One region of the Pseudomonas sp. AIG genome, then DNA from elsewhere that is predicted to be linked to it. Evidence: predicted binding sites of a transcription regulator. Region 1 holds the regulator's gene; each other region holds the start of a gene.

Region 1 (7,973 bases):
CCGGCAAACAAATGGCGATCGACGCCGACCTCAACGCCGGCCTGATCGACCAGAACCAGGCCAAGGCGCGCCGTCAGGAAGTCGCCCAAGAGGCTGAGTTCTACGGTTCGATGGACGGTGCCAGCAAATTCGTCCGCGGTGACGCCATCGCCGGTTTGCTGATTCTGTTCATCAACCTCATCGGCGGCATGGCCGTTGGTATCTTCCAGCACGGCATGAGCTTTGGCGACGCCGGCCGGGTTTACGCGTTGTTGACCATCGGTGACGGTTTAGTGGCGCAATTGCCATCACTGTTGTTATCGACAGCGGCAGCGATCATGGTGACCCGTGCTTCCGGTTCGGAAGACATGGGCAAGCAGATTAATCGCCAGATGTTCGCCTCGCCGAAAGCGCTGGCGGTGGCGGCCGGTCTGATGGCGGTCATGGGCCTGGTGCCGGGCATGCCGCACTTCTCGTTCCTGAGCATGGCAGCACTGGCCGCTGGCGGCGCCTACCTGTTCTGGAAGAAGCAGAACGTCGCCAAAGTCGTGGCGCTGGAAGAGGTCAAGCGTCAGCAGGAACTGCTGCCGTCGCCGGCCCGCGCCATGGAAACCAAAGAGTTGGGCTGGGACGACGTGACGCCAATCGACATGATCGGTCTGGAAGTCGGCTATCGTTTGATTCCGCTGGTGGACCGCAATCAGGGCGGGCAATTGCTGGCGCGGATCAAGGGCGTGCGCAAGAAGCTCTCGCAGGATCTCGGCTTCCTGATGCCGACCGTGCACATCCGCGACAACCTCGACCTGGCGCCGAGCGCCTATCGCCTGACCCTGATGGGCGTGATTCTCGCCGAAGCCGAGATCTACCCGGATCGCGAACTGGCGATCAACCCGGGCCAGGTCTACGGCACGCTCAACGGTATCAACGCCAAAGATCCGGCTTTCGGCCTGGAGGCGGTGTGGATCGAAATCAGCCAACGTGCGCAGGCACAATCGCTCGGTTACACCGTGGTTGACGCCAGCACCGTGGTCGCGACGCACTTGAACCAGATTCTGTACAAGCACTCCAGCGAGCTCATCGGCCACGAAGAAGTGCAGCAACTCATGCAATTGCTGGCCAAAAGCTCGCCGAAACTGGCGGAAGAGCTGGTGCCGGGCGTGGTGTCGTTGTCGCAGTTGCTCAAAGTGCTGCAAGCGTTGCTCGCCGAACACGTGCCGGTGCGCGATATCCGCAGCATCGCCGAGGCCATCGCCAACAACGCCGCGAAGAGTCAAGATACCGCCGCGTTGGTGGCTGCTGTGCGAGTCGGCGTATCGCGTGCCATCGTCCAAAGCATTGTAGGCACTGAGTCCGAGCTGCCTGTGATCACCTTGGAACCAAGGTTGGAACAAATATTGCTCAATAGTCTGCAGAAGGCAGGACAAGGCTCGGAAGAGGGCGTTCTGCTGGAGCCAAGCATGGCCGAGAAGCTGCAGCGTTCGCTCATCGAAGCGGCGCAGCGTCAGGAAATGCAAGGTCAGCCGGTGATCCTTTTGGTCGCTGGCCCGATCCGCGCGATGCTCTCGCGCTTTGGCCGCCTCGCAGTCCCTGGATTGCATGTGCTGGCCTACCAGGAAATACCGGACAACAAGCAAGTGACCATCGTTGCGACAGTAGGGCCCAACGGCTGAGGTAGTGGTTTATGCAAGTTAAGCGTTTCTTTGCCGCCGATATGCGTCAGGCCATGAAGCTGGTTCGTGATGAGCTGGGCGCTGATGCCGCCATCATTGGCAACCGCCGCATTGCCGGCGGTGTCGAGCTGACGGCGGCACTGGATTACAAACTGTCGGCGCTGGCGCCACGGGTTCCGAACATGGAACTCGAGGACGAGCTGCGCAAGACCCAGTCGCGCATCGTCACCGCCCAGGCCGAGCTGAGCCTGCGTGGCGAAGCCGACGGCAATAGCAATCGCCAGATTTTCGCCGGGCTGCCATTGACGGCGGGTCTGCCGCTGACCGCTGCCGAGCCGCTGAGCGAGCCGACTTACGCCGCCCCGGCGCGTCCGGCCCCGGCGCCTGCGCAGTCCTCCGGCGGTGTCGATCCGCGTGCCCTGGATTCGATGCGCTTTGAATTGAACAGCCTGCGCGAGCTGATGGAAGTCCAGCTCGGCACCCTGGCCTGGAATCAGCTGCAAGGCAGCCGTCCGGCGCAAGCCAATCTGTATCGCCGTCTGCAACGTATTGGCCTTTCCGGGCCGTTGTCGCGCGATCTGCTGGCGATGATCACTGATATCGAAGAGCCGCGTCAGGCCTGGCGCATGCTGCTCGCGCACCTGGCGCGGATGATTGCCGTACCGGAAGTCGAGCCGCTGGAAGAGGGCGGTGTGATTGCCATGGTCGGCCCTGCCGGCATGGGCAAGACCACCACGCTGGCCAAGCTCGCCGCGCGTTATGTGCTGAAATACGGCGCGCAGAATGTCGCGCTGGTGAGCATGGACAGTTTCCGCATCGGCGCTCAGGAACAACTGAAGACGCTGGGCCGCATTCTCAATGTGCCAGTGACTCACGTCGATCCGGGGCAATCGTTGGTGCAGGCGCTGGATCCACTGCTGCGCAAACGCGTGGTATTGATCGATACTGCCGGCCTGCAAGCCAGCGATCCAGCGCTGCGCATGCAGCTGGAAAGTCTGGCCGGGCGTGGCATTCGTTCAAAAAATTATCTGGTCTTGGCAACCACCAGCCAGAAACAGGTTCTAACCGCCGCTTATCACAGTTACAAGCGTTGCGGGCTAGCCGGGTGCATCCTGACTAAACTGGATGAAACGGCCAGCCTTGGCGAAGTGTTGAGCCTGGCGATCAGTCATGAATTGCCGGTCGCGTACCTGACCGATGGCCCACGGATTCCGGATGATTTGCATCTGCCGCGCCGTCATCAACTGGTCAGCCGCGCCGTCAGCGTGCAAATGCAGGAAGAACCCAGCGAAGAAGCCATGGCTGACATGTTCGCTGATATCTATCACAGCCCGACCAAGCAGGTAGGCTGAGGTATTCATGAACAGTTTTTGTACCTACATCGATGGTCTGCCATGCATTGTTCCGGTTGTGAACGCGCAGCCAGTAATGTGGCCTCCGTCTATGCAAGACAAGGTAAAGAAATAACATGGGCAGCATGCATCCCGTACAGGTGATCGCGGTGACCGGCGGCAAAGGTGGCGTCGGCAAGACTAACGTGTCAGTGAACTTGTCGCTGGCGCTGGCAGAGCTTGGCCGTCGGGTCATGCTGCTGGACGCCGATCTGGGACTGGCGAACGTCGACGTTTTGTTGGGTCTGACCCCTAAACGCACACTGGCCGACGTGATCGAAGGCCGTTGCGAATTGCGCGACGTGCTGTTGCAAGGCCCCGGTGGCATCCGCATCGTCCCGGCCGCGTCCGGCACGCAGAGCATGGTGCACCTGAGCCCGGCGCAACACGCCGGTCTGATTCAGGCGTTCAGCGACATCGGCGACAATCTCGACGTACTGGTGATCGACACCGCTGCGGGTATTGGTGACTCGGTAGTCAGTTTTGTTCGCGCCGCGCAAGAAGTGTTGCTGGTGGTCTGCGACGAGCCGACCTCGATCACTGACGCTTACGCACTGATCAAATTGCTTAACCGTGATTACGGCATGAACCGCTTCCGCGTCCTCGCCAACATGGCGCAGAGCCCGCAGGAAGGGCGCAACCTGTTCGCCAAGTTGACCAAGGTCACGGATCGCTTCCTTGACGTCGCTCTACAATACGTCGGCGCCGTGCCTTACGACGAAAGCGTGCGTAAAGCGGTGCAGAAGCAGCGTGCGGTGTACGAAGCCTTCCCGCGTTCCAAGTGCGCGCTGGCGTTCAAGGCGATCGCGCAGAAGGTCGACACCTGGCCGCTGCCCGCCAACCCGCGTGGCCACCTTGAATTTTTCGTCGAGCGCCTCGTGCAGCAAACGGCAGGGCCCGTGCTATGACCGCAAGCGGTATGAACTACTACAAGAAGTCGGCACGTGACGCGCAGTACGAACTGATCGAGCGTTACGCGCCACTGGTCAAACGCATTGCCTATCACTTGCTGGCGCGATTGCCGGCGAGTGTGCAGGTCGAAGACCTGATCCAGGCCGGGATGATCGGCCTGCTCGAAGTCTCGACCAAATATGACGCCAGCAAAGGCGCCAGTTTCGAAACGTACGCGGGCATTCGAATCCGCGGCGCGATGCTCGACGAAGTGCGCAAAGGGGACTGGGCGCCACGCTCGGTTCACCGCAATACCCGTATGGTCAGTGACGCAATTCGCTCAATTGAAGCTAAAACCGGCCGTGATGCTAAAGATCACGAGGTTGCGGCCGAACTCCAATTGAGTCTCGACGATTACTACGGGATTTTGAATGACACCTTGGGCAGCCGCCTGTTCAGTTTCGACGACCTGCTGCAGGACGGCGAACACGAAGGGCTGCACGAGGATGGCGCGAGTGCTCATCTTGAGCCGTCACGCGATCTGGAAGATGAACGTTTCCAGGCCGCGTTGGCGGACGCGATTGCCAATTTGCCGGAGCGTGAGCGACTGGTGTTGGCGCTGTACTACGACGAAGAGCTGAACCTCAAGGAGATCGGTGAAGTCCTTGGCGTCAGTGAATCGCGGGTCAGCCAGTTACACAGCCAGTGCGCGGCCCGTTTGCGGGGGCGTTTGGGGGAGTGGCGAGCGCGCTGAAGGCAGTGTGGGGACACTGCGAACGAGGCTGGTGCGGTGATGAGCGGCACCGGTCTTGCTCTGTTGTGCTCCAGACAGTCTTCGAGTGCTGCGCCGATTGATTGAAGTGGCGCGTCCAGGTGCTGGGCGCGTTTAAGACTGCTTGGAGGTCGAATTGAACAAAGACATGAAAATCCTCATCGTTGATGACTTCTCAACGATGCGGCGGATCATCAAGAACCTGCTGCGCGATCTTGGGTTCACCAACACCGTCGAGGCCGACGATGGCATTACTGCCATTCCGGTACTCAACAGCGGCAGCATCGACTTTCTGGTAACGGACTGGAACATGCCGGGCATGACCGGTATCGACCTGCTGCGCCACGTGCGTGCCGATGAAAAACTCAAGCACCTGCCAGTGCTGATGGTGACTGCAGAAGCCAAGCGCGAGCAGATCATCGAAGCCGCTCAGGCCGGTGTGAACGGCTACGTCGTCAAACCTTTCACGGCTCAGGCGTTGAAAGACAAAATCGAGAAGATTTTCGAACGCATCGGCTGATGAACGCGCGGGGGAGCTATGGAGCATAACGAATCTTCACAGGGCGATTTCGAGTCGACCCTGAAAAAACACGCGGTCGAACTGGTCGAAAGCCTTGAAAAAGGCAGGTTCGGCGACGCTGTGCAACTGATCCATGAGCTCAATCAGACCCGTGACCGTGGCCTGTACCAGGAAGTGGGCAAGCTCACACGTGAATTGCACAGTGCGATCGTCAACTTCCAGATCGACCCGAACATGCCGCAGGCCGAGGAAGTGTCGCAAATCACCGACGCCACCGAACGCCTGGGCTATGTGGTCAAGCTGACGGAAGCCGCGGCCAACCGCACCATGGATCTGGTGGAAAGCGCCACGCCGGTGGTCAACAGTCTGGCTGATGAAGCGCAGACCTTGAGTGCCGATTGGGGTCGCTTCATGCGTCGCGAGGTCGGGGCTGAAGAGTTCCGCGAACTGGCGCGCCGGGTCGACGGTTTTCTGTCGCGCAGCAGCACGGACAACCGTGCGGTGTCGAGCAATCTCAACGACATCCTGCTGGCCCAGGATTACCAGGACCTGACCGGTCAGGTGATCAAACGTGTGACCCAACTGGTTACCGAAGTCGAAAGCAATTTGCTCAAACTCGTGCTCATGGCCAGTCAGGTCGACCGCTTTGCGGGCATCGAACATGACCGCGCCGCGATGCTTGCAGAAAAAGATCCACAAAAACATCTCTCGCAGGGTGAAGGTCCGCAGATTCATGCCGATAAACGAGAAGACGTTGTGTCCGGTCAGGACGATGTGGACGATTTGTTATCCAGCCTCGGGTTCTAGAGTTTTGGAATTTTAGGTTTTTTGGGTTTTTAGACCTGTAGGAGCACCCCATTAATGAGCTTCGGCGCCGATGAAGAGATCCTTCAGGATTTCCTGGTTGAGGCCGGCGAGATTCTTGAGCAACTGTCCGAACAACTGGTCGAGCTGGAAAGCCGTCCGGATGACGCAGATCTGCTCAACGCAATTTTTCGCGGTTTCCACACTGTAAAAGGGGGCGCCGGCTTCCTTCAGCTCAATGAGCTGGTGGAGTGCTGTCACATCGCCGAAAACGTGTTCGACATCCTGCGCAAGGGTGAGCGTCGCGTTGATGCAGAACTGATGGACGTTGTCCTCGAAGCACTGGACGCGGTGAACAGTATGTTCACTGAGGTTCGTGAGCGTGCGCCGATCACTGCTGCCACCCCGGAACTGCTGGCCGCCCTGGCGCGCCTGGCCGAACCGCAAGCGGCGGATGCAGCCCCGGCGTCGCCGGTGGCCGAGATGATCGAAGAACTGGTCGTCGAAGGCGACTCGTCGGGCGACATCACCGATAACGAATTTGAGCAACTGCTGGACTCGCTGAACGCCGTCAAGGCCGAAGCCGAAGCCCCGGCCGCTGCTGCACCTGCGCAAACGGCCGCTGAAGCCGCGAGCGATGAAATCACCGATGCCGAGTTCGAGTCGTTGCTCGATCAGTTGCACGGCAAAGGCCAGTTCGCGGTGGACGCGGTTGCGCCAGTTGCGGCAGCCCCTGCGGCACCGGCCAAGGGCGACAGCTCTGACATCACCGACGACGAATTCGAAGCATTACTCGATCAGTTGCATGGCAAGGGCAACTTTGCCGTCGATGCACTGGAGTCGGCGATTGCTTCGGCCCCTGCGCCAGCCGCACCCGCTGCTGCTGCGGCCGGTAGCGATCTGATCAGCGATCACGAGTTCGAATCGCTGCTCGACGAATTGCACGGTAAAGGCAAGTTCAGCGAAGTCGGCACCGCCGCTGCTGGCAGTGCTTCGACCGTCGCCACGCCGGCTGCCAAGGCACCGGCCGCTGTTGCAGCGCCCAAGCCTGCCGCCAAGCCTGAGCCAAAAGCCGAAGCGCCGAAACCGGCTGCCGCTGCTGCACCGGCTCCGGCCCGTGCCGCCGCTGCGCCGCCACCGGAAAAACCGGCGAGCGAAGCCGAAACCACCGTGCGCGTCGACACGGCTCGTCTCGACGAAATCATGAACATGGTCGGCGAGTTGGTGCTGGTGCGTAACCGTCTGGTGCGTCTGGGCCTGAACAGCGGCGATGAAGCCATGCAAAAGGCCGTGTCGAACCTCGACGTGGTCACGGCTGACTTGCAGACCGCCGTAATGAAGACGCGGATGCAGCCGATCAAGAAGGTCTTCGGGCGCTTCCCGCGTCTGGTTCGAGATCTGGCGCGTCAGCTCAAGAAAGAGATCAACCTGGAACTGGTGGGTGAAGAAACCGACCTCGACAAAAACCTTGTCGAGGCCCTGGCCGACCCGCTGGTCCACTTGGTGCGCAACGCCGTCGACCATGGCATCGAGTCGCCGGAAGAACGCGAAGCGTCGGGCAAGGCCCGTGGCGGTCGTGTGGTACTGGCGGCCGAACAGGAAGGCGACCACATCCTGCTGTCGATCTCCGATGACGGCAAAGGCATGGACCCGAACGTCCTGCGCGCCATCGCGGTAAAACGCGGTGTGATGGACAAGGACGCGGCCGATCGCCTCAGCGATACCGAGTGCTACAACCTGATTTTTGCCCCGGGTTTCTCGACCAAGACCGAGATCTCCGACGTCTCCGGCCGCGGTGTCGGCATGGACGTGGTGAAGACCAAGATTTCCCAGCTCAACGGTTCGATCAACATCTACTCGACCAAGGGCCAGGGCTCGAAGATCGTCATCAAGGTGCCGCTGACCCTCGCGATCATGCCAACCCTGATGGTCATGCTCGGCAATCA
Region 2 (7,973 bases), on a different contig from region 1:
TTGAAAGACATATTCCACTCCTTTGTGCCGGTTAGTCGGCTCTATATACCAATGGTTTGTACTTTGGACAGGGCAACGGTGCCCTTGCCGGACAGGTTGAGCATCAGCTCGCCGCCGGTCTGGCTGATCGTCACGCTGGTGACGGTGGCCGGCAGGTAGGTCGCCATATCGGTCGAGGTGCCATTGATCGATGCGTTGGCCTTGACGGTATAGGTACCGGTCTTGACCACATTGCCGTCCTTGTCCTTGCCGTCCCAGGTGAAGCTCGCGCTGCCTGCGGCGCGACTGCCCAGATCGATGGTGCGAACCACCGTGCCGCTGCTGTCGGTAATGCTCACGGTGCCGCCGGCGATCGACGACGGCACGGTGACCGAACCGGTCATGCCTTTGCTCGGATCGTCGAGCTGAACCGAGTTGGTCTGCACGATCACGTTGCGACCGACCAGCGACGAAGCTTGCAGCGCTTGCGAAGAGTTGTAGTTGCCAGCAAGGCCACTCACGGTGGAGTTCAGCGTAGTGATGCCTTCCAGGCTACTGAACTGCGCCAACTGGGCAACGAATGCGCTGTTGTCCTGCGGATCGAGCGGGTTCTGGTTTTTCAGCTGGGTGACCAGCAATTGCAGGAACGCGTCCTTGCCCAGGGCCTGGCCGCCGGTGGCGCTGTTGGTCGCCGAGGCGATGCCGCCGGTCGTCGAACTGCTGGCCTTCTTCGACGAGTTGGCCAGGATGTCGTTCATGCTCAAGCTGCTGGTGGTATCGGAAACACTCATGGCAGTCGCCCCTTATTACTGACCGAGGGTCAGTACCTTCTGCATCATGGTTTTGGCGGTGTTCATCATTTCGGCGTTGGTCTGGAACGACCGGCTCGCGGAAATCATGTCAGCCATTTCTTCCACCACGTTGACGTTCGGGTAGTAGACGTAGCCTTTGGCGTCGGCCGCCGGATGGTTCGGCTCGTAGCGCGCTTCGAGGTTGCTCTGGTCTTCGACCACGCCGAGTACCTGCACGCCTTGACCGGCGGCGTCCTGGCTCTGGAACAGCGAGTTGCTGCCGCTGTTCTGGCCGCCCTGGAACATGGTGGCGAATACCGGGTGACGGGCGCGATAGGTCTGGTCGATGCTCGACGAGACGGTTTCGGCGTTGGCGATGTTCGAGGCCACGGTGTTCAGGCGTGTGGTCTGTGCGCTCATGCCGCTGCCGGCAATGTTGAAAACGCTGGACAGGGACATGAATTACTCTCCGCGCAGGGCTGACACCAGCCCTTTGAATTTGCTGTTGAGCAGGGTGAAGCTGGCCTGGAAGCCGACGGCGTTTTCCGCGTAGTTCGACTGTTCCAGTTGGGCGTCCACGGTGTTCTGGTCGATCGAAGGTTGCATCGGCGTGCGATACATCAGCGATTCGTCGCCGTTGCCCAGGCCTTCAGCTTCGATGTGACGGCTGTTGGTCATGTTCAGGGCGATGGTGCCGTTCGCATTTTTCTGGGTCTGTGCTTCAAGCACTTTGGAGAAGTCCAGATCCCGCGCCTTGTAGTTCGGGGTGTCGGCGTTGGCGATGTTGTTGGCCAGCACTTCGGCACGCTGGGCGCGAAAGCCCAATGCCTTTTCGTGAATGCCGAGCGCTTTATCGAAGCTGATGCTCATGTCGGGAACCTTCAGGTGACCGGTTTTTCGTAACTGAGCTTTAGCAAGCGCCGTGCCAAACTATAAAACCCCCATAAACCGCGGCTTTGCGGGGAGTCGGCAACGCGGCAATGCCAGAAAAGCGGCAACCGGTTTCCGCCGGATGCCGCTTTTCTGCCGCTTGCCGTCCTTGCCAGGTCAACGCAGATCCCTTGTGGGAGCGAGCCTGCTCGCGAAGGCGGTGTGTCAGTCGCCAACTGTTTTACTGACACACCGCTTTCGCGAGCAGGCTCGCTCCCACAGGGGGGCGTGGTGTTCGTGGGAAATAATTGGGGCATAAAAAAACGGGAGGCCTTAAGGCTTCCCGTTTTTTGTATTGCCGATGCAATCATTTCGCCTGGTAAATAATCCCCGGGCTGCACTGCACCATCTGGTAATGGTCCGGCAGACCGTTCAGCGCTTCGGAAGCGCCAAGGAACAGATAACCGCCCGGCTTCAACGTGCTGTGAATGCGCAACAGGATGTCTTTCTTCACTTCGGCAGAGAAGTAGATCAACACGTTGCGGCAGAACACGATGTCGAACTTGCCCAACGCGGCATAGCTGTCGAGCAGGTTGAACGAGCGGAACTCCACCCGGTTCTTGATCGGCGCCTTGATCACCCAGCGCCCCGGCCCTTTCGGGTCGAAGTAACGCTGCAGACGTTCCGGCGACAAACCGCGACCGATCGCCAGGCTGTCGTACTCGCCCGTTTTGCAGTTGGTCAGCATGAGACCGGACAAATCCGTGGCAACGATCTGCACGCCCATTTTCAACTGACCGAGGTTGGTGCGCTCGAATTCGTCGATCGACATCGACAGCGAATACGGTTCCTGCCCCGACGAGCACGCCGCCGACCAGATCCGCAGACGCTGGTTGGGGCTGGCCTTGATCGCTTCAGGCAGCACCTTGTTCTTCAAGACTTCAAACGGATAGGTGTCCCGAAACCACAGGGTTTCGTTGGTCGTCATGGCATCGACCACCTGCTCGCGCAAACCGCTGCGCGGCTGGGTCTGGATGCGCTGAACCAGCTCACCCAGGGATTTGATGCCTTGCTGCTCCATCAGTTTGTTGAGACGGCTCGAGACCAGGTACTGCTTGTTTTCACCGAGCAAAATGCCACAGGCTTTTTCCAGGAAGACCCGGAACTGTTCGAAATCCAAATTACCCGTAGACAATGATGCCGCCTCTTAAATCGTGTTGACCGCCAGGAGCAAAGCGCTCCTAGCTGATATCTGCTGCTTTGATCCGGTCGACTACCCGGGATGCCAGGTCATCAGGACGGAATTTGGCCAGAAAGTCATCGGCACCGACTTTCTTGACCATCGCCTGATTGAATACCCCGGACAACGAAGTATGCAGGATGATATGAAGTTTTTGCATGCGCGGGTCAGCGCGAATCTCGGCCGTCAAAGTGTATCCGTCCATCTCCGGCATCTCGATGTCGGAAATCATCATCAGGAACTCTTCTTCCGGCTTCTTGCCCTCGTCGACCAGCTTGCGCAGGTAATCCAGCGCCTGCTTGCCATCGTTCAGCGCGATCACTTCGACGCCAATCGTCTGCAGGCAACGTGTGACCTGTTTGCGCGCTACCGATGAGTCATCGACCGTCAAGACACGCAACGACAGTGCCTTGGTCTGGGTCTCGACATCGACCACGCCCACCGAAATCGCTTCCGGTGTCGGCGCAACTTCCGCCAGCACTTTCTCGACGTCGATGATTTCGACTAACTGATTGTCCACCCGAGTCACAGCGGTCAGGTAATGATCGCGACCCGTGCCCTTGGGCGGTGGATGAATCTCTTCCCAGTTCATGTTGACGATGCGCTCCACCGAGCGGACCAGGAAACCCTGGGTCTTGGTGTTGTACTCCGTGATGATCACGAACGGGTTGTTCTTGTCTTTCAACGCTCCGGAACCGGTGGCCATTGCCAGATCAAGGATCGGAATGGTCGCCCCCCGGATATTTGCCACCCCGCACACGACAGGACTGGACTTGGGCATCAACGTCAGCGACGGGCACTGCAACACTTCCCGCACCTTGAACACGTTGATTCCGTAGAGCTGCTGACCGTCAAGACGGAACAACAACAGCTCCAGGCGATTCTGCCCTACCAGTTGCGTGCGCTGGTTCACCGAATCCATTACACCAGCCATGCCCAGACTCCTACACCAACGCCAAGTGTTGTTGCGACGCACATTCATTGCTAAACGGCACGGCGCTTGCTTTTTAACTCGTATGAACGCTCAAACGACATTTTTTCGACGCCTGACATCACCCCTTCGCAGAGGGCTTTGTGCTGCGGGCGCTATTTGCTGCTTTTTCGCTGGCAGCCCTGCCATTGCTGATGCGGTTACCTTGCCTGACATGCTTATCGGCGTCACTCAGGGCTTTCTTGAGTTCACCGTAGAAGACTATCTGGCTACCAGTCAAACGGAAGGCCGCTACGAAATCGAAGTAAACCAGCTCGACCCCCGCATGCGCATGCCTATGTGCGACAAGGAATTGACAGCGACACTGGAGAGTCCGGCACGTCCGCTGGGACGGGTTACCGTGAAGGTTCGCTGTGAAGGCGCTTCGCCATGGACCGTGTTCGTGCCCGCTCAAGTCCGCCTGTTTCGCGAGATTGTGACCACCACCCGACCGCTGAAACGTGCCGGGATTATCGAGCCACAGGACGTGACCCTGCGTGAGCGCGACGTGAGCACGATCAACCAAGGCTTTCTGACCTCGGTAGACGAAGCGATCGGGCAGAAATTAACCCGACCAACGGTAGCCGATCAGGTCATTACCCTGGTTCATCTGGAACAGGCGGAAGTCATTCGCAAGGGCGATCAAGTGGTCATCACTGCGCGCAGCGGCACGCTCGCCGTGCGCATGCCCGGTGAAGCGCTGGCCAATGGAGGTTTGAAAGAACAGATCCGGGTGAAAAACCTCAATTCGCAACGGGTCATCAAGGCGCAAGTCACCGCGCCGGGCCAAGTGGAAGTCGCGATGTAGAAAACTGGCGTTGGCCCCGGCTGTTCCCTAAACTGTGCCGCAGCAGGACAAGCGTCGGCGCATGCAAGGCTCATTGTAAATGTGCCTAAAGTTTTCCAGGGGATGGCCGAAAACATGGCAAGCGTCCAAATTCCCAGAGGTTTTTATCATGGTCATCGATTTCAGCCGTTTGAACAGCTCCTCGTCACTTACGGGCAGTACACGTACCAGCAACGCCAAGGACACCGCCGAAACCGGCACCTCCGCGCCGCTGAATACCCAGGCCGAACCGGCCAGTACCGCAAAAAGCGGGGAATCGGTACACCTCAGCAATGAGGCTCAACAGTTGCAGAAGGTCACTGACAAGCTGCGCGATCAGCCTGCTGTCGACAAAGCCCGCGTGGCCGAGTTGAAAGCCGCGATTGCCGATGGCAGCTATAAAGTCGACAGCAACCGTGTAGCCAGCAAACTGCTCAACTTCGAAGCCCAGCGCTAGGCCTTTGCCGGCGCGAGGCTTTTGGACGCTTAACCCCCAAGGCCAGCCATGCACGACACTAATTTATTGCAACTGATCAACGACGACTTTGCTCCAGCTCAACAATTGCTGGAGTTACTGCAAACCGAATCTCTCGCGTTGCACGGTCGCGACATGCCACTGCTGGAAGAAATTCTGGCGCATAAACAGGCATTGATCATTCTGCTTGACCAGCATGGCCGCAAACGCAGCGAAATCCTCGCCAGCCTCAACCTGCCGACAGACCGCAGCGGTCTGGAGCAACTGGCTGGCCAGTCGAGCATTGGCGATCAACTGCTCAGCCAGGGCGATGCCCTGACCGATCTGATCGCTCAATGCCAGGCCGCCAACGTCAAGAACGGCCAGTCGATCCAGATCCAGCAGGCCGCCACGGCCAATCAGTTGAAGATCATCACCGGTGGTGAAGCCCCGGCGCTTTATAACGCCAGCGGTACTTTCGCCCAACCCGCCGTACCGCGTCCGCTCAGCCAGGCATGAGCCGTTGATGCGCCAGCTCTATCAACCCGCGAAACATGCTGGCAAAATGCTGGCTAGTCGTCATATTTTGTCTGGAGATTGATAAACCGTGTCCAACGCCCTCAGCGCGGATGATGCTCCGCAGCCCCCTAAGGTGCTCACCACGCCACTGGAAATCTCCAGCAACCTGCGCCAGCTGCAAGAAAGCCACGATCCGCTGATCATCACCTTTCACGAGCGCAGCCAGCGCTTCCAGAGCTACCTGATCAAAGTCGACCGCGACAGCGCGTCGATCGCTCTGGACGAAATGATCCCGCGCGACGGCGAGCGTTTCTTGCAGGCCGGTGAGCCGTTCAAGGTCGAAGGTTTTCATGAAGGCGTGCGCATTGCCTGGGAATGCACCGGCACGCTGAATATCGAAGAGTCCGAAGGTGATCGTTTCTACACCGGCGAGCTACCGACCGAAGTGGTTTACCACCAGCGCCGCAATGCCTTCCGCGCGGCACTGAAACTGACCGATCTGGTCAGCGTTGAATTGGGCGGCGAAAAGCTCAAGGCGCCAATCAACGGCAAACTGCTGGATATCTCCGCAACCGGCTGCAAGCTGCGTTTCGAAGGCGATATCACCGATCGCCTGCAATTGGGCCAGGTCTATGACCGCCTGATCGCCCCGCCACTGTTCGGCAACCAGCCAACCTCCGTCGAACTGCGCTATTTGCACTTCGAAGAAAAACTCAACATTACCTTTGCCGGTCTGCGCTTCCACAACATCAGTGGTCAGGCAGCGCGCAACGTTGAGCGTTTCGTGTATCAGTTGCAACGTGAAGCACGCCGTTTCGATAAAGACGACATGTGATTCGTCCGGCCAATAAAAAGGGCAGCCCTTGAGGGGACTGCCCTTTTTTATGCGCGGTGGTTTTTGTTCAATTCAGGGTCTGCCGCCACTGAGATCGGGCGCGGGCTTGTCGGTGTCGGTATCCGGCTCGACCGCTGCCGCAGGCGCTGGCTGACTATCAGGTTCAGGCTCGGGATTTGCCGGGGCCTGCCCAGGATCCTGGACCATCTGCTCCTGCACCACCTGCTCGTCTACTCGAGGGTCAAGCGCTGCCACCAGTGGCGAACTGGACATGCTGTCAGGCATGGCCACGTGATGCAGCGGCGCATCGTCGACCTGATGCAGATTGGTCACGGCTTTCGGCCGGATCCGCCACACCAGCACCAGCGCGAAGAAGCTGAAGAACGCATAGAGGCTCTGACTGCCGAACAGCTTCATCAACACACCTGCCAGCAACGGCCCGATGCTCGCGCCGACACCATAAGTCACCAGCAGCATAGCGGTCAGCGACACCCGGCGATCACCCTCGACATGGTCATTGGAGAACGCCACGGCCAGTGGATACAGGCAGAACTGCACCAGTGAGCAAAGAAAACCAACCCCGAACAACACCTCCAGCGGGACCTGCGGCAGCACCGCCAACGGCAATGCAGCCACCGCCAGGAAGCCGGCAAAGCAGCGAATCAGCAGCGCCCGGTCGTAGCGATCAGACAGCCAGCCCAACGGCCACTGCACCAGCAACCCGGCAAAAATGCAGCTACCCATGAACAGACCGACCTGCTCGGTCGACAGCCCTTGTTGCGAGGCATACAGCGGTGCCAGACCGTAGAACGAACCGATGATCAGACCGGCACCCAGCACCGTACTCAACGACTGCGGCACCCGCTTGATAAAGAAGCGCGGTTCCATCGGCGCCGGATGCAGTGGCGCCGGGTGAATCCGTCGAGTCAACGTCACAGGCACCAGACACAGCGCGAAGCACAGCGCGACCAGCATAAGCAGTTCAAGACCCAAGCCCGGGTGCATGACCAGAATCAGTTGACCGAGCACCAGGCCCAGGTACGAAGCGATCATGTAACCGCTGAACACCAGACCGCGCTGATTGGCGTCCGCCTGCTCATTGAGCCAGCTCTCGATCACCATGTACTGACACATCATGCCCAGACCGACGATGGTCCGCAGCACCAGCCACGCTGGCAGCCAATCAACCAGCCCATGGCCCAACACCGCCGCCCCGACGATCCCGGCACAGGCAGAATAAGCACGGATATGTCCGACTCGGGCAATCAGTCGGTGACCGATCTTGCCGCCCAGCACCAGACCGAAATAGTTGGCGGCCATCAGCGCACCGACCCACAGACCATCGACATGGTCAGCGGCCAGGCGCAACGCCAGATAGGTGGATAACAGGCCCGAGCCGATCAACATCATCAGCGAGGCGAAATACAGCGCTCGAAAGGATTTCCAGATTTGGCGCATCGGCGTTCCGAGCGGCTCCTTGCAGTAAATA
Region 3 (7,973 bases), on a different contig from region 1:
TGAGCAGGATATTCAGGGTGCCGAGGCTGAATGACAGCACCAGACCGAGCAACAGCGTGGTGCGCGCGAACTGCTCGTCATAGACCTTGCGCAGCTCGGCCGTGGTCAGCCACTCGGGAAACAGAAAGCAGAACACTGCCAGCAGGCTCAACAGGCCGAGGGTGGCGGAAATATAGCCACTGACCCGCCCCTCGCCAAATTTGAAGGGTGCGTTGCCATGCCGTTGAAAATAGGCTTTGAGTCTTTCCATTAACTGATCTTCCGTGATTGCGAAAACTGCGACTGGTCATTGCGACGCAGGCAGATACAAAAAAGCCACGGTGACCGTGGCTTTTTCTGCGTCACTGCTTCGGCGCGGGCGCCGGGGCAGTGGCTGGGGGAGCAGGCGCTGGCGCCGCACTCCCCGGCTCGGCCGGTTTCGGCGCAGCGTCGTCGAACAGGTTCAGGCGCTCGCGCAGTTCGTGCGCCGGTACCGGTTGCTGGTCCGCCGGCAGTGCATTCGGGTCAACCGGCGTCGCCGGAGCGGCGCCGTTCTGACCTTGATCCGCCGGTTTCGCCGGATCGGCACCTTGCGAACCTTCGATGGCCGCCTGGGCTTTTTTGGTCAACACCACAATGTCGATGCGGCGGTTGACCGGGTTGAACGGGTTTTCCTTGTCGAACAGCGCCGACGAGGCATAACCGACGACCCGCGCCACTTGCGCATCCGGATAGCTACCGGCAACCAGGGCACGACGGGCAGCGTTGGCACGGTTGGCCGACAACTCCCAGTTACCGTAATCACCGGTACCGATATAAGGCTTGGCATCGGTGTGGCCGCTGATGCTGATCTTGTTCGGCACCGCTTTGATGGTGTCGGCCATGGCCAGCAGGATGTCTTCGAAATACGGCTTCAGGCGTGCAGAACCGGAGTCGAACATCGGCCGGTTCTCGGCGTCCATGATCTGGATACGCAAGCCGTTCGGGGTGATCTCGAAGAGGATCTGGTCCTTGAACTTCTGCAGTTGCGGGTTCTCGTCGACCTTGTTCTGCAGTTCTTGCAGGAGCAGTTCCAGACGCTCCTTCTCGACCTGCTCGGCCATGCCTTCAACCTGCTCGGTGTCGACCGTGACCTTGTCGGGCTGCGGCTGAGACTTCACTTCCGGGTTGAGGGTGTTTTCCGGCGCAAGGGTCGGCGTACCGCCCAGGTCGATGATGTACGGCGTACCGCTTTCGGAGAAGCCGACCGGGTCTTTGAAGTAACCGGCGATAGCGATCTTCTGCTCCGGCGTTGCCGTGGACAACAGCCACAACACCAGGAAGAACGCCATCATCGCCGTGGCGAAGTCGGCGAAGGCGATTTTCCACGCCCCGCCGTGATGCCCGCCGGCTATGCGCTTGACGCGCTTGATGATAATCGGCTGATTATTTTCCATGACTTAGCGACCGCGAACCGCTTGTTCCAGCTCGGCGAAGCTTGGACGGTGGGCCGGGTACAGCACCTTGCGACCGAACTCGACCGCCAGCGAAGGCGGCATGCCGGAAGCCGAAGCCACCAGCGAGGCCTTGATGGCTTCGTAGACGTTCAGCTCTTCCTTGGCGTCATGAGCCAGGGAATGCGCCAATGGGCCGAAGAAACCGTACGCCGCGAGAATACCGAAGAAGGTACCGACCAGTGCCGCACCCACGTGCAGACCGATGGACTTCTGATCGCCTTCACCCAGCGAGGCCATGGTCACCACGATACCGAGTACCGCCGCGACGATACCGAAACCGGGCATGGCATCAGCGATGCCGTTCACCGCATGAGATGGATGCTCAAGGTCTTCTTTCAGGCTGTACAGTTCCATGTCGAACAAGCCTTCCAGCTCGTGCGGCGCCATGTTGCCGGACGACATGATGCGCAGGTAATCGCAGATGAACGCGGTCATGCGCTCGTCTTTGAGCACGGCCGGGTACTTGGCGAAGATCGGGCTCGCGGCGGCATCTTCAATGTCGCCTTCGATGGCCATCATGCCTTCACGGCGGCTCTTGTTGAGGATCTCGTAGATCAGCCCGAGCACTTCCAGATAGAACGTGTGGCTGAAGCGCGAACTGAACATGCTCAGGGATTTCTTGAGCACGTGCATCGTCATATAGCCAGGGTTGGCCTGCAGGAATGCACCGAGTGCCGCACCACCGATGATCATCACCTCGAAAGGCTGGATCAGGGCGGCAATCTTGCCGTGGGAGAGCACGTATCCGCCGAGCACGCTCGCGAATACGACGATGATGCCGATAATTTTAGCCATAGGTAGAAAGTACTTACTTAAGTCGGGTTCAAGGTCATATTCGGAAGTTAAAAAATCTCTTCTTCTACTTATCGGCAAAACTGCGCCAGACTATAGCCAGTTCAGGCGAAAAGCCAATTTAGCCCATGCCGGGCACGTCTACAGTCAGTGAAGATCCCGTCCAGACATGGCTAATGAAACGAACGTCCCACACGCAAAACCGACCACGCTCGACGGCTGGGTCAAGCTGCTCGACAGCGTCCGGCTGCCCGTGCCGCAAGAGGCTCACGACAAAGTCTGTCGGGCGATCCGCGACAATCGCAGCTCGCTGCGAGACATCGCCGACCTGATGCAGGACAGCCCGGCGCTGGCCTTGAGCATCATCCGTGAGGCGAATCGTCACACCCACGGCACCATGGCCACGCCAGCGGAAAACCTTGAGGTGGCAATCAATCGCCTCGGCCTCGCCCGCACCGAAGAATTGCTCGCGCGGCTGCCCGCCGAACCGCAGATGCAAATCCCCAAGGCCCTGCGCCAGTTGCAAATGATCAGTCAGCACGCGACGCAACAGGCCAACGGTTTTTTCGCCAGTCGCCTGGCGCGGCTGTGGCAGGACATTCATTGGGGGAGTCTGTTGTTTCTGTCGCCGCTGTGGCCACTGGCGCTGACCTATCCACAGTTGCTCGAAGAGTGGGAATTGCGAGTTATCCACAAAGGCGAATCGGCGCGAGTGGTCGAAAAGCAATTGTTCGGCGTGCGCCTGCTGAAAATCGCTGAAGCGATGGTGCAAACCTGGCATCTGCCGATCTGGGTGCAACAGGGCTATAAACTGCTACTCAGTGAACAGCGCGAGCTGGTCAAAGTGCTGCGCATCGCCCGTGACAGCGAACACCCGCTGCGCCAGCAAAACCGCCTCGACGATGATCCGACCCTGCGCCGCTGGCTCAACCAGCCGGCCAACACCGTGCTGCTGGCCAACGGGCTGGCGTTGTCGGCGCAACAGGCCTGGGACAGTCCGCACAGCGAACGCTGGCAGTACCTGACCAGCCTTTATCTGCAAATCTCGATGGACGAGGTGCAGCAACAACTGCACCAGCAAGCCGCCAACAGTGCCCGCCATCACGCGATGCCGGATCTGTGGCACCCAGCCGTTTCGCTGCTGTGGCCGTGGGGCACCCGTCGTTTGCCGGCCGGCCTGTTGCCTGCCGCCGCGCCCACCGCTGAAGACCTCGGCCAGTGGCGCAAGCAGTGCGCCGAACTGCTCGCCGAACCGAGCCGCTTCACCAACGCGATGAGCCTGACCGTCGCCGCTCGCGATGCGCTGGTCGCCAGCGGCATGCGTCGAGTGATGATCCTGATGGCCGATCGCACGCAGTCCAATCTGCGCGTGAATCAAACTGCCGGCCTGCCAAAAGAAGCGGCGGCGCTGAATTTTGTCGTCAGCCAGAGCAGCGTTCTGCAACGGCTGCTGGCACAACAGGCGCAGGTGCGCATTACCCCGGACAACAACGCGCAGTTCTCCGCGCTGCTGCCAGCCAGCCTGCGCACGCTGTTTCGTGGCGAACACCTGTTTCTGCGTTCACTGGTCAACAATGGCCGGGTGATCATGATTGTGGTTGCCGATCAGGGCGGCGGGCCGTTCGCCGACATCACCGTGCAAGCCTTTGGCAAAACCGCGCAGTGCATCGAAAAAGCCCTGCACAGCTTTAGCAGCCGTGGTCGATGAGGCTGCGCTACAATCCTCCCCTTTGTGCTCTGGAGACCTCACATGTCTGACTTCTCTGGCTTGCCGCTCGTCATCGAGCCGAGCGACCTGCTGCCTCGGCTTGAGTCTAAAGAGCTGATTCTGGTGGATCTGACCAGCGCTGCCCGCTACACCGAGGGTCATCTCCCCGGCGCACGCTTTGTCGACCCGAAACGCACCCAGCTCGGCCAGCCGCCAGCGCCGGGCCTGCTGCCGGCGAAAGCCGATCTGGAAGCGTTGTTCGGTGAACTGGGCCATCGCAAAGACGCGGTCTACGTTGTTTACGATGATGAGGGCGGCGGCTGGGCCGGGCGTTTCATCTGGCTGCTCGACGTGATTGGTCACGACAAGTACCACTATATTGACGGTGGTCTGCCAGCATGGCTGGCAGATGGCATGCCAATGTCGATCCAAGTGCCAGCAGCCGTCGGTGGCCCACTGCCGTTGACTTTGCACGACGAGCCGACTGCCACACGCGAATACCTGCAAAGCCGTCTCGGTGCTGCCGATCTGGCAATCTGGGATGCGCGCGGGCCGCTGGAGTATTCCGGCGAGAAAGTCCTGGCTGCCAAGGCCGGGCACATCCCCGGCGCGGTCAATTTCGAATGGACCGCCGGCATGGACAAGGCCCGTCAGCTGCGTATTCGCACAGACATGCCGCAGATCCTCGACGACCTCGGGATCACCAAGGACAAAGAAATCATTACCCACTGCCAGACCCATCACCGGTCGGGCTTCACTTATCTGGTGGCCAAGTCCCTCGGTTATCCGCGGGTCAAGGGCTACGCCGGTTCCTGGGGCGAATGGGGCAACCACCCTGACACGCCAGTCGAGATTTAAGGTTTTTAAGGACAACTAATGAAAGAGCGTCTGTTTATCCTCAGCCAGTACCTGCTGCCACATCACCTGCTGTCGCGCCTGGCTGGCTGCGTTGCCGAGTGTCGCGTGCGCTGGTTCAAGAATGCCTTCACCCAATGGTTCGCCAAGCGCTACCAGGTCGATATGTCGCAAGCGCTGGTCGAAGACCTGACCGCTTACGAGCACTTCAACGCGTTCTTCACCCGTGCTCTGAAAGACGGCGCGCGTCCACTGGACGAAACCCCGGGCGCGATCCTCAGCCCGGCCGACGGCGCAGTCAGCCAACTCGGCCCGATCGAACACGGTCGCGTATTCCAGGCCAAGGGTCACAGCTTCAGCGTGCTGGAGCTGCTCGGCGGTGATGCGGCCAACGCGGCGCCGTTCATGGGCGGCGACTTCGCCACCATCTACCTGTCGCCGAAGGACTACCACCGCGTGCACATGCCGCTGGCCGGCACCCTGCGCGAAATGGTCTACATCCCGGGCCGTATTTTCTCCGTGAATCAGACCACCGCTGAAAACGTGCCGGAACTGTTCGCCCGCAACGAGCGTGTGGCGTGCATCTTCGACACTGAGCGCGGGCCAATGGCGGTGGTGCTGGTGGGCGCAATGATCGTCGCTTCGATCGAAACCGTGTGGGCCGGTCTGGTCACGCCGCCGAAGCGCGAGCTGAAAACCTTCCGCTACGACGAAGCCGCCCGTGCGCCGATCCATCTGGAAAAAGGCGCTGAACTGGGTCGCTTCAAGCTGGGTTCGACCGCGATCGTGCTGTTCGGGCCGGATCAGGTGAAATGGGCTGAAGAACTGGTGGCGGGTTCGCCAGTACAGATGGGCCAAGGCCTGGCACTGCCAAACGCCTGAATGCTGTGTGCCACTGATCCGCCCGTTCGCACGTCTGCGAAAGGGCGGATACGACTCGGTGGTGCCGTTACTCTATCTGCCCACGGAAGCCGATCGGGCCTTCGTTGACATAGGTATTGGTGCCACTGAGGTTTTTTCCTCCATCACTGGACGTGACGCTCAGCTCGACAACGTTCTGATTGTCCCGGCCGCCAATCACCCACTTGCCGCCCGGATGCCAGGGAGCATCGTTGCCACCCCACTGATTCTCGACGTTGTACTGGTTCTGACCGGTGCGTTGCGCCTTGAAGCCAATGGGACCTTCCCCGGCGTAGGTCATGGTGCCGGTGAACGTTTTGCCGTCATCGCGCGACTTGATGTCGATTGCCACGACGTTCTGGTTGTCCCGCCCACCCAGCACCCAGTCTCCGCCCGGATGCCAAGGTGCCGAACTACCGCCCCACTGATTTGCCACTACGTATTTAGACATGAACCTCATCTCCTTGAAGTTACAAGAGACCTGCACGACGTTTGCGGCAGGCCGTACGACCGTGCGTATCCGATCGCACGACTGAGAGCCTAGTAGCGGCTGCGGCATGGCAACGAGCCAGCAGACAAACGGTAAAAAACCTCACAGAACCCGGCGAAACAGGCCACAGCTGCTAGAGTTTCGGGCATTGCCCAATTCGCCGCCGGAGCTTGTCACGGCATGAGTGAGCCTCGATTCCAGCCACACCTGCACGCCCCGAATCCCACACAACCGCGTCTGTCGTTTTGTGAAGCTACGCCGCGTGATCTCAAGCGCTGGATCGCCGGCCTGCCGAAAGCCAGCATCGGCGAAACCGCCCGCCTGCTTTATCAAGCCATGGGCGAAGTCAACCTGTTGCTCACGCCCAGCGACAACCGCCTCAATCTGCTTGAGCTGCTGCGCCCCGAAGTGTATTTCGTCTGCCAGCACTTGGAGCGCCACTTCTTGCATCAGGCGATCATGCTCGACGAGCGTTCGCGCAAAATCAGCAATCTGTGCCAAGCGCTGCAAAGTCATCTGGCCATCGGCTACAAACAGATCGTGCTGCGGATTGCGCCGAAGTTCAGCAAGGACCGCGCGGGATTGGTCAGCACGGCCCTGCAACGGGCCGCCCATGCTCTCAAAGGTCAGCTGCTGCGTGCCACGCAGCTGTATAGCTCGCCGCCGGAGCATCTATGGCTCGAACTGCATCAGCTGTATCGCAGCGCCGCTGAATTACAACTGCAACACCGCCGTGTGCACGACGATCTGGCCAGCCTGACCACCGAATTGAGCCTGGAACAGACTTATATCGCCGCCCTGCTGCTGGGCAGCGCTCGCTGCAATCAACTGCGGCAGAACCAGATCGCCCGCCTCGCGGAAGTGCTCGAGCCATGGAGCGCCCTGCTCAAGCTGCATCCCGCTCGCCCGGACGATGGTCTGCTTGCGGTCAGCGCACAAATCGACGCCGGGCCGCGTTACCGCAACATGTTTCGCAGGGAGCAACAGGCCGGATTGCTTGGCTTCGATCCACAACCGTTGGTGAATGCCATCGAAGCGCATTTGCTGCACCAGGACACGTCGACACCCTTGTCGGTCCCGACCGGACTCAGCTTCGACACTTTGCAACACTTGCATGCCGCATGGGGCCAGGCCGCCGAACGCAGTTTTCAGCGCACCGTGGGCCAGGGCAATCTGACCGTGTGCGTCGGCATGAGCGCCCTGCACTTCTACCTCGGCGGCGAGCGCAGTTTCAGCGACATGCTGAAACATCCCGGCGCCCGCGCAGCGAATTTCAGCAACGCCGTGGCCAAGGGTGAAAAGGACAGCTGGAGCCAGGCTTTCGACGCAGCACCGCAAAACAATGAGCAGTTTTTGCCTTACGAAGAAATCCAGTACGACCACCTCGTCGAAGACGAAAGCAGCGCCGATGCTTCGCCGCACTATCCGACCTATGCCTTGCCGGTGATCAATCACAGCCCCGGCGGTTATTGCCTGGCGTGGCCAAACGAAGTGCCCGCCGAATTGCAGGCCGGCGAAATGCTCGGGGTTCAGGACAGTGTCAGTCTGGGCTGGAGCATTGCGGTGATTCGCTGGATACGTCAGGTGTGCGGCGGCGGCACGCAAATGGGCATTGAACTGGTGGCACCGCACGCTCAGCCGTGCGGCCTGCAACTGGTGCGTTCGCGGGACGATCACAGCCAGTATTTGCGCGGGTTGCTACTGCCGGAGATCAGTGCGATCGATGTGCCGGCAACCTTGCTGGCGCCGCGCT
Region 4 (7,973 bases), on a different contig from region 1:
GAAACCGGCAGTGAGTTCTCGCTGGTCAGCGTTGCCGACTGGCAGCAGCAACTGGGCCGCGTCGATGCCGACAATGCGCTGTTCGGTGTGCTCGGTTTCTACCTCAACGGCTTCGAAGAAGACATCGGCGATATCTCGCTGATCGGCCACGCCAACGCTGAAGCCGGCGTCCAGCAGATGGGCGCGCATTACCCGCAGAAATCCCCGGCGCTGCTGCGTCGCGGCTGTGACTACCTGAAAGAAATCAACTTCATCTGAAGCCACAAAAAAAGGAGCAACACCATGAGCACTCTGCAACCCGACACCTTGATCAAAAACCCGCACGGCTGCCACGTTGTATCGTCGGTGGAGGTGCCCGCAGACGCGGCGCAAGTCTGGGCAGTGGTCGGCAACTTCGGCGGTTTCGACCGTTTCATTCCGGCGCTGTCGCACATCGAAATGACTGGCGAGGGCGTCTCCTCACTGCGCAAGAAGTTCTTCAAGGATGGCAACGTGGTGGTCGAGCAACTCAACTCCCGCGATGAGCACGCACGAAGCATGACCTGGACGACAATTTACAACACGTTGGGCGTGGCGAATCTGTGGGCGGCGATGAATGTGGAGTCGCTGGGCATAGGTAAATCCCGGGCGACCTGGACGATCATTGCCGAGCCTGCTTCGGGGGGTGAGGAGGCGCTGCCGGGGTTCAAGGATTTTGTGCAGGGGTTTGCGGATGATGCGATGGGGAATGTGCTGAGGCTGTTTGTTTAAGGCTTCGGCTTTGCGGTGATTGCACCACCGCTTTCGCGAGCAGGCTCGCTCCCACAGGGAAATGCATTCCAAATGTGGGAGCGAGCCTGCTCGCGAAGAACGATAACGCGGTCAGATCTTGAAGCTGTCGACCAATTGCTTCAGACGGTTGGCCTGCTGCGACAACGCATCACAATCCTTCAACGTCTCGTTGAGGTTGGCCACGCTCTGCTGGTTCAGCAGGTTGATCTGGTTAACGTCGACGTTGAGGGTTTCCACCACGGCGGTCTGCTCTTCGGTCGCCGCTGCCACCGACTGGTTCATGCCGTCGATTTCACCAATGCGCTGAGTCACGCTGACCAGACGCAAACCGGCCTGGTTGGCCACTTCCACGCTCTGCTCGCTGGAGGCCTGACTGGCGTTCATGGTGGTTACCGCTTCGCGCGAACCGATCTGCAGCGAAGTGATCATCTTGTGGATCTCTTCCGCCGATTCCTGGGTGCGATGGGCGAGGTTACGCACCTCATCCGCCACCACGGCAAAACCACGTCCGGCTTCACCGGCACGTGCTGCTTCGATCGCGGCGTTGAGCGCCAACAGGTTGGTCTGCTGCGAAATGCCTTTGATCACATCGAGGATGTGGCCGATGTTGTCGGTGCTGGCGTTCAGGGTTTCAATCTGGGTGCACGACAGGCTGATTTTCTGCGACAGCTCAGTCATCGCCTGGATCGTCTGCTCGACCACCTGACGACCGTCATCGGCCTGCTCGCTGGCGCCACTGGCGTGTTGCGAAGCATCGGCGGCGTTGCGCGCAATTTCCTGCGTAGCGGCACCCAGCTCGTTGATCGCCGCAGCGACGCTGTTGGTGCGCGCACTTTGCTCGTCAGAGCCGATGATCGAGGCATTGGACGACGCCATCACCCGTTGCGACAGGTCATGCACATGGCGGGTCGCCGAGGAGACTTCGGAAATCGACGCGTGAATCCGCTCAACGAACTGGTTGAACGCGCTGCCCAATTCACCGAACTCGTCTTTGCTTTCCACAACCAGACGGCGAGTCAGGTCGCCTTCACCCTGAGCAATGTCCTGCATCGCGCGGCCCATGGTGGTCAGCGGACGCATCAACACGTTGATCAACAGGCTCAGCAGCAGTGCAATGGCGGCCACCGCAACGAACATCGCGATCAGTGCCGAAGTACGGAATTGGCTGAGTGCGGCGTAGGCTTTATCACGATCAATCGACAGACCGATGTACCACTGCGCATTCGGCAGATCGCTGACCGGGGTGAACGACAGAATGCGTTCCTGGCCGTTGAGCACCACGTTCTGGTTGCCCTTCTCGATGCGCACGCTGGTGTTCGGGTAGATGTCTTTCAGGTTCTTCATGACCTGGTCTTTGTCCGGGCTGACGATCACCTGACCGTCGGCGCTGACCAGGAACGCGTGGCCGAGGCCACCGAAGTCCACCGAGTTGATGATCTTCACCAGGGTTTCCAGGCTCAGGTCACCACCGACCACGCCGAGCAGCTCGCCGTTCTTTTTCACCGGCATGGCGATGGTCACTACCAGGCCACCGACAGCGGCCATGTAGGGCGGCGTCAGCATGGTTTTGTCAGCCACAACGGCTTGCTTGTACCAAGGGCGCTGACGCGGGTCGTAGCCGTCCGGCATCTTCGCGTCAGGGCGCTGGGTGAACACACCGTTGGCCTGACCGACGTAAGTGAACTGGAAGTTCGAAGTGAACGCTGGTTGATCGACCAGGCCTGGGAAATCCGCGTCCTTGCCTTGATGGGCAACGTTCTGCGCGAGATTTTCCAGCACCAGAATCCGCCCGCTCATCCAGTTCTGCACGCTGCTGGCGGTCAGATCACCGGCCTGCTGCACAGAGGACTGGAGGTTCTGGCGAATGGTGTTTCGCTGCAGGTAGTCGTTGTAGAGGGTGAACAGCGCGAACGCCAGGACCACGACGCCCGAGGCGGCCAACAGGATTTTATGGCTGAACTTGAGATTCATTTCATGGGACTTCTATGCAAAAAGTGGGGATGCGTTCCGGATGCAACATTCCATGTACAGCGCAGGCAGCGTTCTTCTGGCCGCTCTACTTTGGTGCACGCATGTCTCACCAGTCTGTCGGCACGTGTCGGAGAAATCTTAGGGCTGAGTGGGAAATGGATGGCATTTCTGAAGGTTTCCCGCCGAACGGCGTGCCAGAGCGGTCGCCTGGATGTTTTTTAGGGGCGATGTAAGAGTGACGGTTGCAAATTCCGTAACCCTTGATGACAATGCGAGTAATTATCATTTGTGACGTTCGCGTTCATGTCCTCTCCTGAGTTTGCAGTACAGGCGCTTTACAGTACTCATCACGGCTGGCTCAACGCTTGGCTGCGCGCGCGGCTGGGCAACGCGGCGGATGCCGCAGATCTGGCCCAAGATACTTTCGTACGCCTGTTGCAACGCACCGAACGCCTAGAACTCAAGGCGCCGCGCGCCTTCCTGCGGACCATCGCTCGCGGGTTGGTGATCGACCATTGGCGCCGCGAAGAAATCGAACGCGCTTATCTGGAAACCATCGCTCATTTACCCGAAGCCGAAACGCCAAGCGCTGAAGCCCGTGCGCTGGTGATCGAGCTTCTGGAAAGCATCGCGCGCATGCTTGAAGGACTGAAGCCGAAAGTGCGTCAGGCGTTTCTGCTGGCGCAGTGCGAAGGTTTGACCCACAAGCAGATCGCCGAACAAATGGGGCTCTCCTTGCGTTCCGTGGAGCGCTACGTCGCCGATGCGCTGTATCACTGCTACGTGCTGCGGTACGAAAGCTGATGCCTATGGATAACGTCGCTCTCGGTCGCCGCGCCGAACCCCGTCAGCACGTGGTCAAACAAGCCATCCATTGGCTGCTGCGTTTGCGCAACAACCATGGCAACCCGCGTTTGAATCGCCAGTGCGAACAATGGCGCGCCGAACACCACGAGCATGAACTGGCCTGGCAACGCGTGCAGTCGCTGCAAGCCGAACTGACCAGCAACCTGCGCGCGGTGCCCGGTGCGCAAGTGGCGTTCAACACGCTGGAAAACAGTGCTCAGGGTTTGGGCCGGCGACAGACCTTGAAGCTGTTGTCTGGCGCATTGCTGATGGGCTCCGCTGCATGGCTGGCCAAAGACACGACCGCGTGGCAGCAATGGAGCGCCGATTACGCTACAGCGACGGGCGAGCGGCGCGGCCTTCAGTTGCCGGATGGCACGCGAATCGAACTGAACACCGCGAGTGCAGTGGATCTGGATTACACCGCGCAGCAGCGGCTGATCAAACTGACGCGCGGCGAGATCGTCGTCACCTGCGGCGCCGCCGATGAAGGTGCATCGTTCGAACGACCGCTGCGCGTGCAAAGCCGTCACGGCGTTTACGAGCCGCAGAACGCACGGTTTATCTTGCGTCAGGACAGCGATTGCACGCGGCTCAGCGTCACCAGTGGCCAGGTCACCATTCACTCCGGCAGTACTTCGGTGCAAGCACTGGCCGGGCAGAGCTACCTGCTCGATCACCATCAGGTTCGCCCGGCGTCGCCGCTGGACATGGATGCCGGCGCCTGGGTCGACGGTTTGATCGTCACGCGCAACATGCGTCTGGGCGACTTTCTCGCTGAAGTCGGGCGTTATCGTCAGGGCTTTCTGAGTTGTGCGTCCGACGTTTCCGAGCTGCGTCTGTCCGGCGTATTCCGTCTGGAAGACACCGACAAGCTGTTGGCGATTCTGCCGCAGACTTTGCCGGTGCAATTACGCTATCGCACGCGCTGGTGGGTGACGCTGGAGCGCGTCGCCTGACATTATTTTTGGCGGGTTTTCGCTGCAGGTCCGGCTTAGTCAGTAAGCACTTCAACTCAAGCGTTTGCGACTTCCTACGGAAACCTACAATGACTGTCCGCGCCACCTGTAAGAACTCTCTGAATTTAACTTCCGAATCGGGCCTGTTGCGCCACGCCGTTCGGGCAGCGCTTTTTTCCACAGCGCTGGGCGTTGGTGTGATGCCCGGTTTGAGCATGGCGGATAGTCCGGCGGCCAGTGAAGTCAGCCATCGCTACAACATAGCTGCCGGGCCACTGGGTGAAGCGTTGAATCAGTTTGCCCGCCAGGCCGGCATCACGTTGTCGATGACTCCGCAGCAGACTCAGGGCCGACAATCGCCGGGCGTTCAGGGCGAGTATTCGGCCGATCAAGCGTTGAGCCATTTGCTCGGTGACTCCGGCCTGGAAGCGGTCAGCCCAGATGGCAGCAGTTACATCCTGCGCCCGCTCGCTGAAACCGAAGCACTGGCCTTGCCGACTACCGACATCAGAGGCTTTGCCCTCGGTAACGCATTGGGCAGCATGGATGGCTACAACGCCACGCACAGCCAGATCGCCACCAAGACCAGTACCGCGTTACTGGAAACTTCGCAAAGCGTCTCCGTGGTCACTCGCGAGCAAATGGACGACCAGGGTTCGCAGACCGTCGCACAGGCAATGCGTTACACCCCGGGCGTGCTGACCAATCCGTATGGTGCGACTCACCGCTATGACTACGTGGCGATGCGCGGTTTCAACGACGGCTCGGTGGACAACATCTACCTCGACGGCCTCAAGTCGATGGGTGACAGCGGCACCTACAGCACCATGCAGGTCGATCCGTATTTTCTTGAGCGCGTGGACATTCTCAAGGGACCGTCGTCGGTGCTGTACGGCCGCAGTTCACCGGGCGGTCTGGTGGCGCTGACCAGCAAGAAACCGTTGTACGAGGCTTACCACCAGGTGCAAGCGACGGTGGGCACGCAGGGTCAGCGCGGGGTCGGTTTTGACTTCAGCGGCCCGGTCGATGACGACAAGCGCATTGCCTACCGTCTGATCGGGTTAACAGATCAGTCCGACACGCAATTCGACCATAACAAGGAAAAGCGTTTCGCCCTCGCACCCACGTTGAGTATCGATTTCAGTGAAGACACTTCGCTGACCCTGCAGGCTTATCTGCAACACGATCCGGATGGCGGTTACCACGGCGGCGTACCGGCCGACGGCACGATTCATCAGCGCAACGGCGATCGCATCTCGCCGCACTTCTTCGAAGGCGAACCGGGTGTCGATGGCTATTCGCGCGATCAACAATCGTTCGGTTATCAATTCGAACATCGCTTCAACGATGTCTTCACCGCACGCCAGAACTTCCGTTACCTCGATTCCAAAGTGAACATGGATCAGGTCTACGCGTATGGCTGGACCTCGCCGACCAGCAATGAACTGAACCGCTACTACACCGGCGGAGATGAGCGTCTGCATGCCTTTATCGTCGATAACATGCTCCAGGCTGAATTTTTCACCGGCGCGACCAAACACACGGTGCTGATGGGCGCGGACTATCAGCGGCGCAAAACCGTGGTCGACTGGACCAGCGGCGGTCTCGCGCCAATCAATGCGTTCAACCCGGTGTACGGCAACTCGGCGATCGACATGTATGGCGAAACCAGTTACTTGCGCCGTCTGGAGCAGACCGGGGTTTACCTGCAAGACCTGATCGAGATGGATAAGTGGCGCTTCTCGCTGGGCCTGCGTCAAGACTGGGTCGAGACTTCGGACGAAAATCGTATCGCTGAATCCGGACGTCCGGTCGGCACGGAAATCAATGATCGACGCACCAAACTCACTGGCCGCGCCGGCGCGCTGTACCTGTTCGATAACGGCCTGGCGCCGTACATCAGCTACTCCGAATCGTTTAACCCCAATTCCTATGCCGACAGTGCCGGTAACCCGCTGGCCCCTACCGACGGCACACAATGGGAAGTCGGTTTGAAGTACCAGCCGCCGGGCACTGACAACCTCTTCACCGCGTCGCTGTTCCGCATTGATCAGGAAAACCTGGCGACCAAACTGCCACAGGAAAACTTCTATCGAGCGGTCGGTGCCGTCCGCTCTCAGGGTGTGGAACTGGAAGCGCACATGCAGTTGACCGATAACCTCAAGGTGCTCGGCAGCTACACCTTCACCGATATCGAATACTCGAAGTCGATGGTCAGTACGTTGAGCACTCCCACCGACGTGATCGAGAACAAGGGCAACTCACCGACGCAGGCGCCACGACACATGGCTTCGTTGTGGGCGGACTACAAGTTCGACAGCGCCGCGCTCGACGGCCTGCGCCTGGGCGGCGGTGTGCGATATGTCGGTTACAGCTGGGCCGATGCGGAGAACACCCTGAAGGTGCCTTCCTACACGCTGTTCGATGCCTCGATTGGTTATGACTTGGGCAAGGTCGGCTTGAAGGGTGTCGATGTGCGTCTGAATGCGAACAACCTGACCAATGAGTCCTACGTCGCCTCCTGCGCCAGTCTGAACTTCTGCTATATGGGCGAAGAGCGCAACGTCGCGGCGACGGTCAGTTACCAGTTCTAAGCCTTGATCCTGTGCATAAAAAAGCCAGCCCCTGATGTTTCAGGGGCTGGCTTTGTCGTTTCTGTGGGGAAATTCTCATGCGTGCGTTTTTGGTGTTGTTGCACCGTTATATCGGCTTGGCCACGGCAGTGTTTTTGCTGCTGGCGGGAGTGACCGGGAGCATTCTGGCGTTCAATCATGAGTTGGATGAATGGCTGAACCCGGAGTTTTATGCAGCGTCTGCCGTGGGTGAGCGACTGCCTCCCGGCGATTTGGTTGGCGCCATGCAAAGTGCTCATCCGAAGTTGCAGGTCTGGTACATGGAGTATCCGCATGAGGCGGGGCATACGGCATTGCTGGCGATGGTCCCGCGTAATGATCCGGCAACCGGGAAGCCGTTCGATGAACGTAATCAGGTGTTCTATCTGGACCCGGTGAGTGCGGAGCAAAAGGGCCAGCGGTATTGGGGTGAGTGTTGTTTTCAGCGAGAAAATTTTGTCCCGTTCATTCTTGAGTTTCACTACAACCTGACGTTGCCAGGAAACTGGGGATTGTTATTGATGGGGTTGGTTGCCGTTGCCTGGGTGATTGATTGTTTCGTTGCGCTTTGGCTGACGTTGCCCCGTGGCAAGCCCTTCTGGAAGAAGTGGTCGACCGCGTGGAAGATCAAGGGTGGGCATGCCTACCGGCTCAACTTCGACCTGCATCGCGCCGGGGGATTGTGGCTATGGTTGTTGCTACTGCCGATTGCCGTGAGCAGCGTGGCGATGAACTTACCGAGCCAAGTATTCAAACCTGCGGTTTCATTGTTTTCACCGATTGAGCCGAGCGTCTATGAGGCCCGAGGGCGAAT

The links. The regulator FliA, encoded in region 1, starts transcription of late flagellar genes. The targets are predictions, from matches to a motif close to CTAAAGTTTNNNNNNNNNNNGCCGNTAA.
Region 2: the regulator FliA is predicted to act here: its motif matches at 4,744-4,771, upstream of flgM (flagellar biosynthesis anti-sigma factor FlgM).
Region 3: the regulator FliA is predicted to act here: its motif matches at 2,339-2,366, upstream of motA (flagellar motor stator protein MotA).
Region 4: the regulator FliA is predicted to act here: its motif matches at 2,857-2,884, upstream of ACWR1S_RS28180 (methyl-accepting chemotaxis protein).

The regions. Positions count from the first base shown of each region.
Region 1 covers NZ_CDROCK010000055.1:3,399-11,371, forward strand. The annotation lists gene flhA (flagellar biosynthesis protein FlhA) at 1-1,649, shown strand, start outside; gene flhF (flagellar biosynthesis protein FlhF) at 1,661-3,001, shown strand; gene fleN (flagellar synthesis regulator FleN) at 3,118-3,948, shown strand; gene fliA (RNA polymerase sigma factor FliA) at 3,945-4,685, shown strand; gene ACWR1S_RS25400 (chemotaxis response regulator CheY) at 4,852-5,223, shown strand; gene ACWR1S_RS25405 (protein phosphatase CheZ) at 5,242-6,030, shown strand; gene ACWR1S_RS25410 (chemotaxis protein CheA) at 6,085-7,973, shown strand, end outside.
Region 2 covers NZ_CDROCK010000084.1:2,659-10,631, forward strand. The annotation lists gene flgE (flagellar hook protein FlgE) at 1-11, opposite strand, end outside; gene flgD (flagellar hook assembly protein FlgD) at 42-770, opposite strand; gene flgC (flagellar basal body rod protein FlgC) at 786-1,229, opposite strand; gene flgB (flagellar basal body rod protein FlgB) at 1,233-1,640, opposite strand; gene cheR (protein-glutamate O-methyltransferase CheR) at 2,008-2,835, opposite strand; gene ACWR1S_RS29530 (chemotaxis protein CheV) at 2,882-3,814, opposite strand; gene flgA (flagellar basal body P-ring formation chaperone FlgA) at 3,897-4,658, shown strand; gene flgM (flagellar biosynthesis anti-sigma factor FlgM) at 4,807-5,133, shown strand; gene ACWR1S_RS29545 (flagella synthesis protein FlgN) at 5,182-5,649, shown strand; gene ACWR1S_RS29550 (flagellar brake protein) at 5,738-6,484, shown strand; gene ACWR1S_RS29555 (MFS transporter) at 6,557-7,942, opposite strand.
Region 3 covers NZ_CDROCK010000003.1:198,296-206,268, reverse strand. The annotation lists gene ACWR1S_RS03675 (sterol desaturase family protein) at 1-250, opposite strand, end outside; gene motB (flagellar motor protein MotB) at 342-1,415, opposite strand; gene motA (flagellar motor stator protein MotA) at 1,419-2,270, opposite strand; gene ACWR1S_RS03660 (HDOD domain-containing protein) at 2,437-3,975, shown strand; gene rhdA (thiosulfate sulfurtransferase) at 4,018-4,833, shown strand; gene asd (archaetidylserine decarboxylase) at 4,852-5,712, shown strand; gene ACWR1S_RS03645 (lectin OAA family protein) at 5,780-6,181, opposite strand; gene ACWR1S_RS03640 (molecular chaperone) at 6,401-7,973, shown strand, end outside.
Region 4 covers NZ_CDROCK010000070.1:16,149-24,121, forward strand. The annotation lists gene ACWR1S_RS28170 (amino acid adenylation domain-containing protein) at 1-258, shown strand, start outside; gene ACWR1S_RS28175 (SRPBCC family protein) at 283-750, shown strand; gene ACWR1S_RS28180 (methyl-accepting chemotaxis protein) at 862-2,742, opposite strand; gene ACWR1S_RS28185 (sigma-70 family RNA polymerase sigma factor) at 3,046-3,546, shown strand; gene ACWR1S_RS28190 (FecR domain-containing protein) at 3,546-4,547, shown strand; gene ACWR1S_RS28195 (TonB-dependent siderophore receptor) at 4,637-7,141, shown strand; gene ACWR1S_RS28200 (PepSY-associated TM helix domain-containing protein) at 7,219-7,973, shown strand, end outside.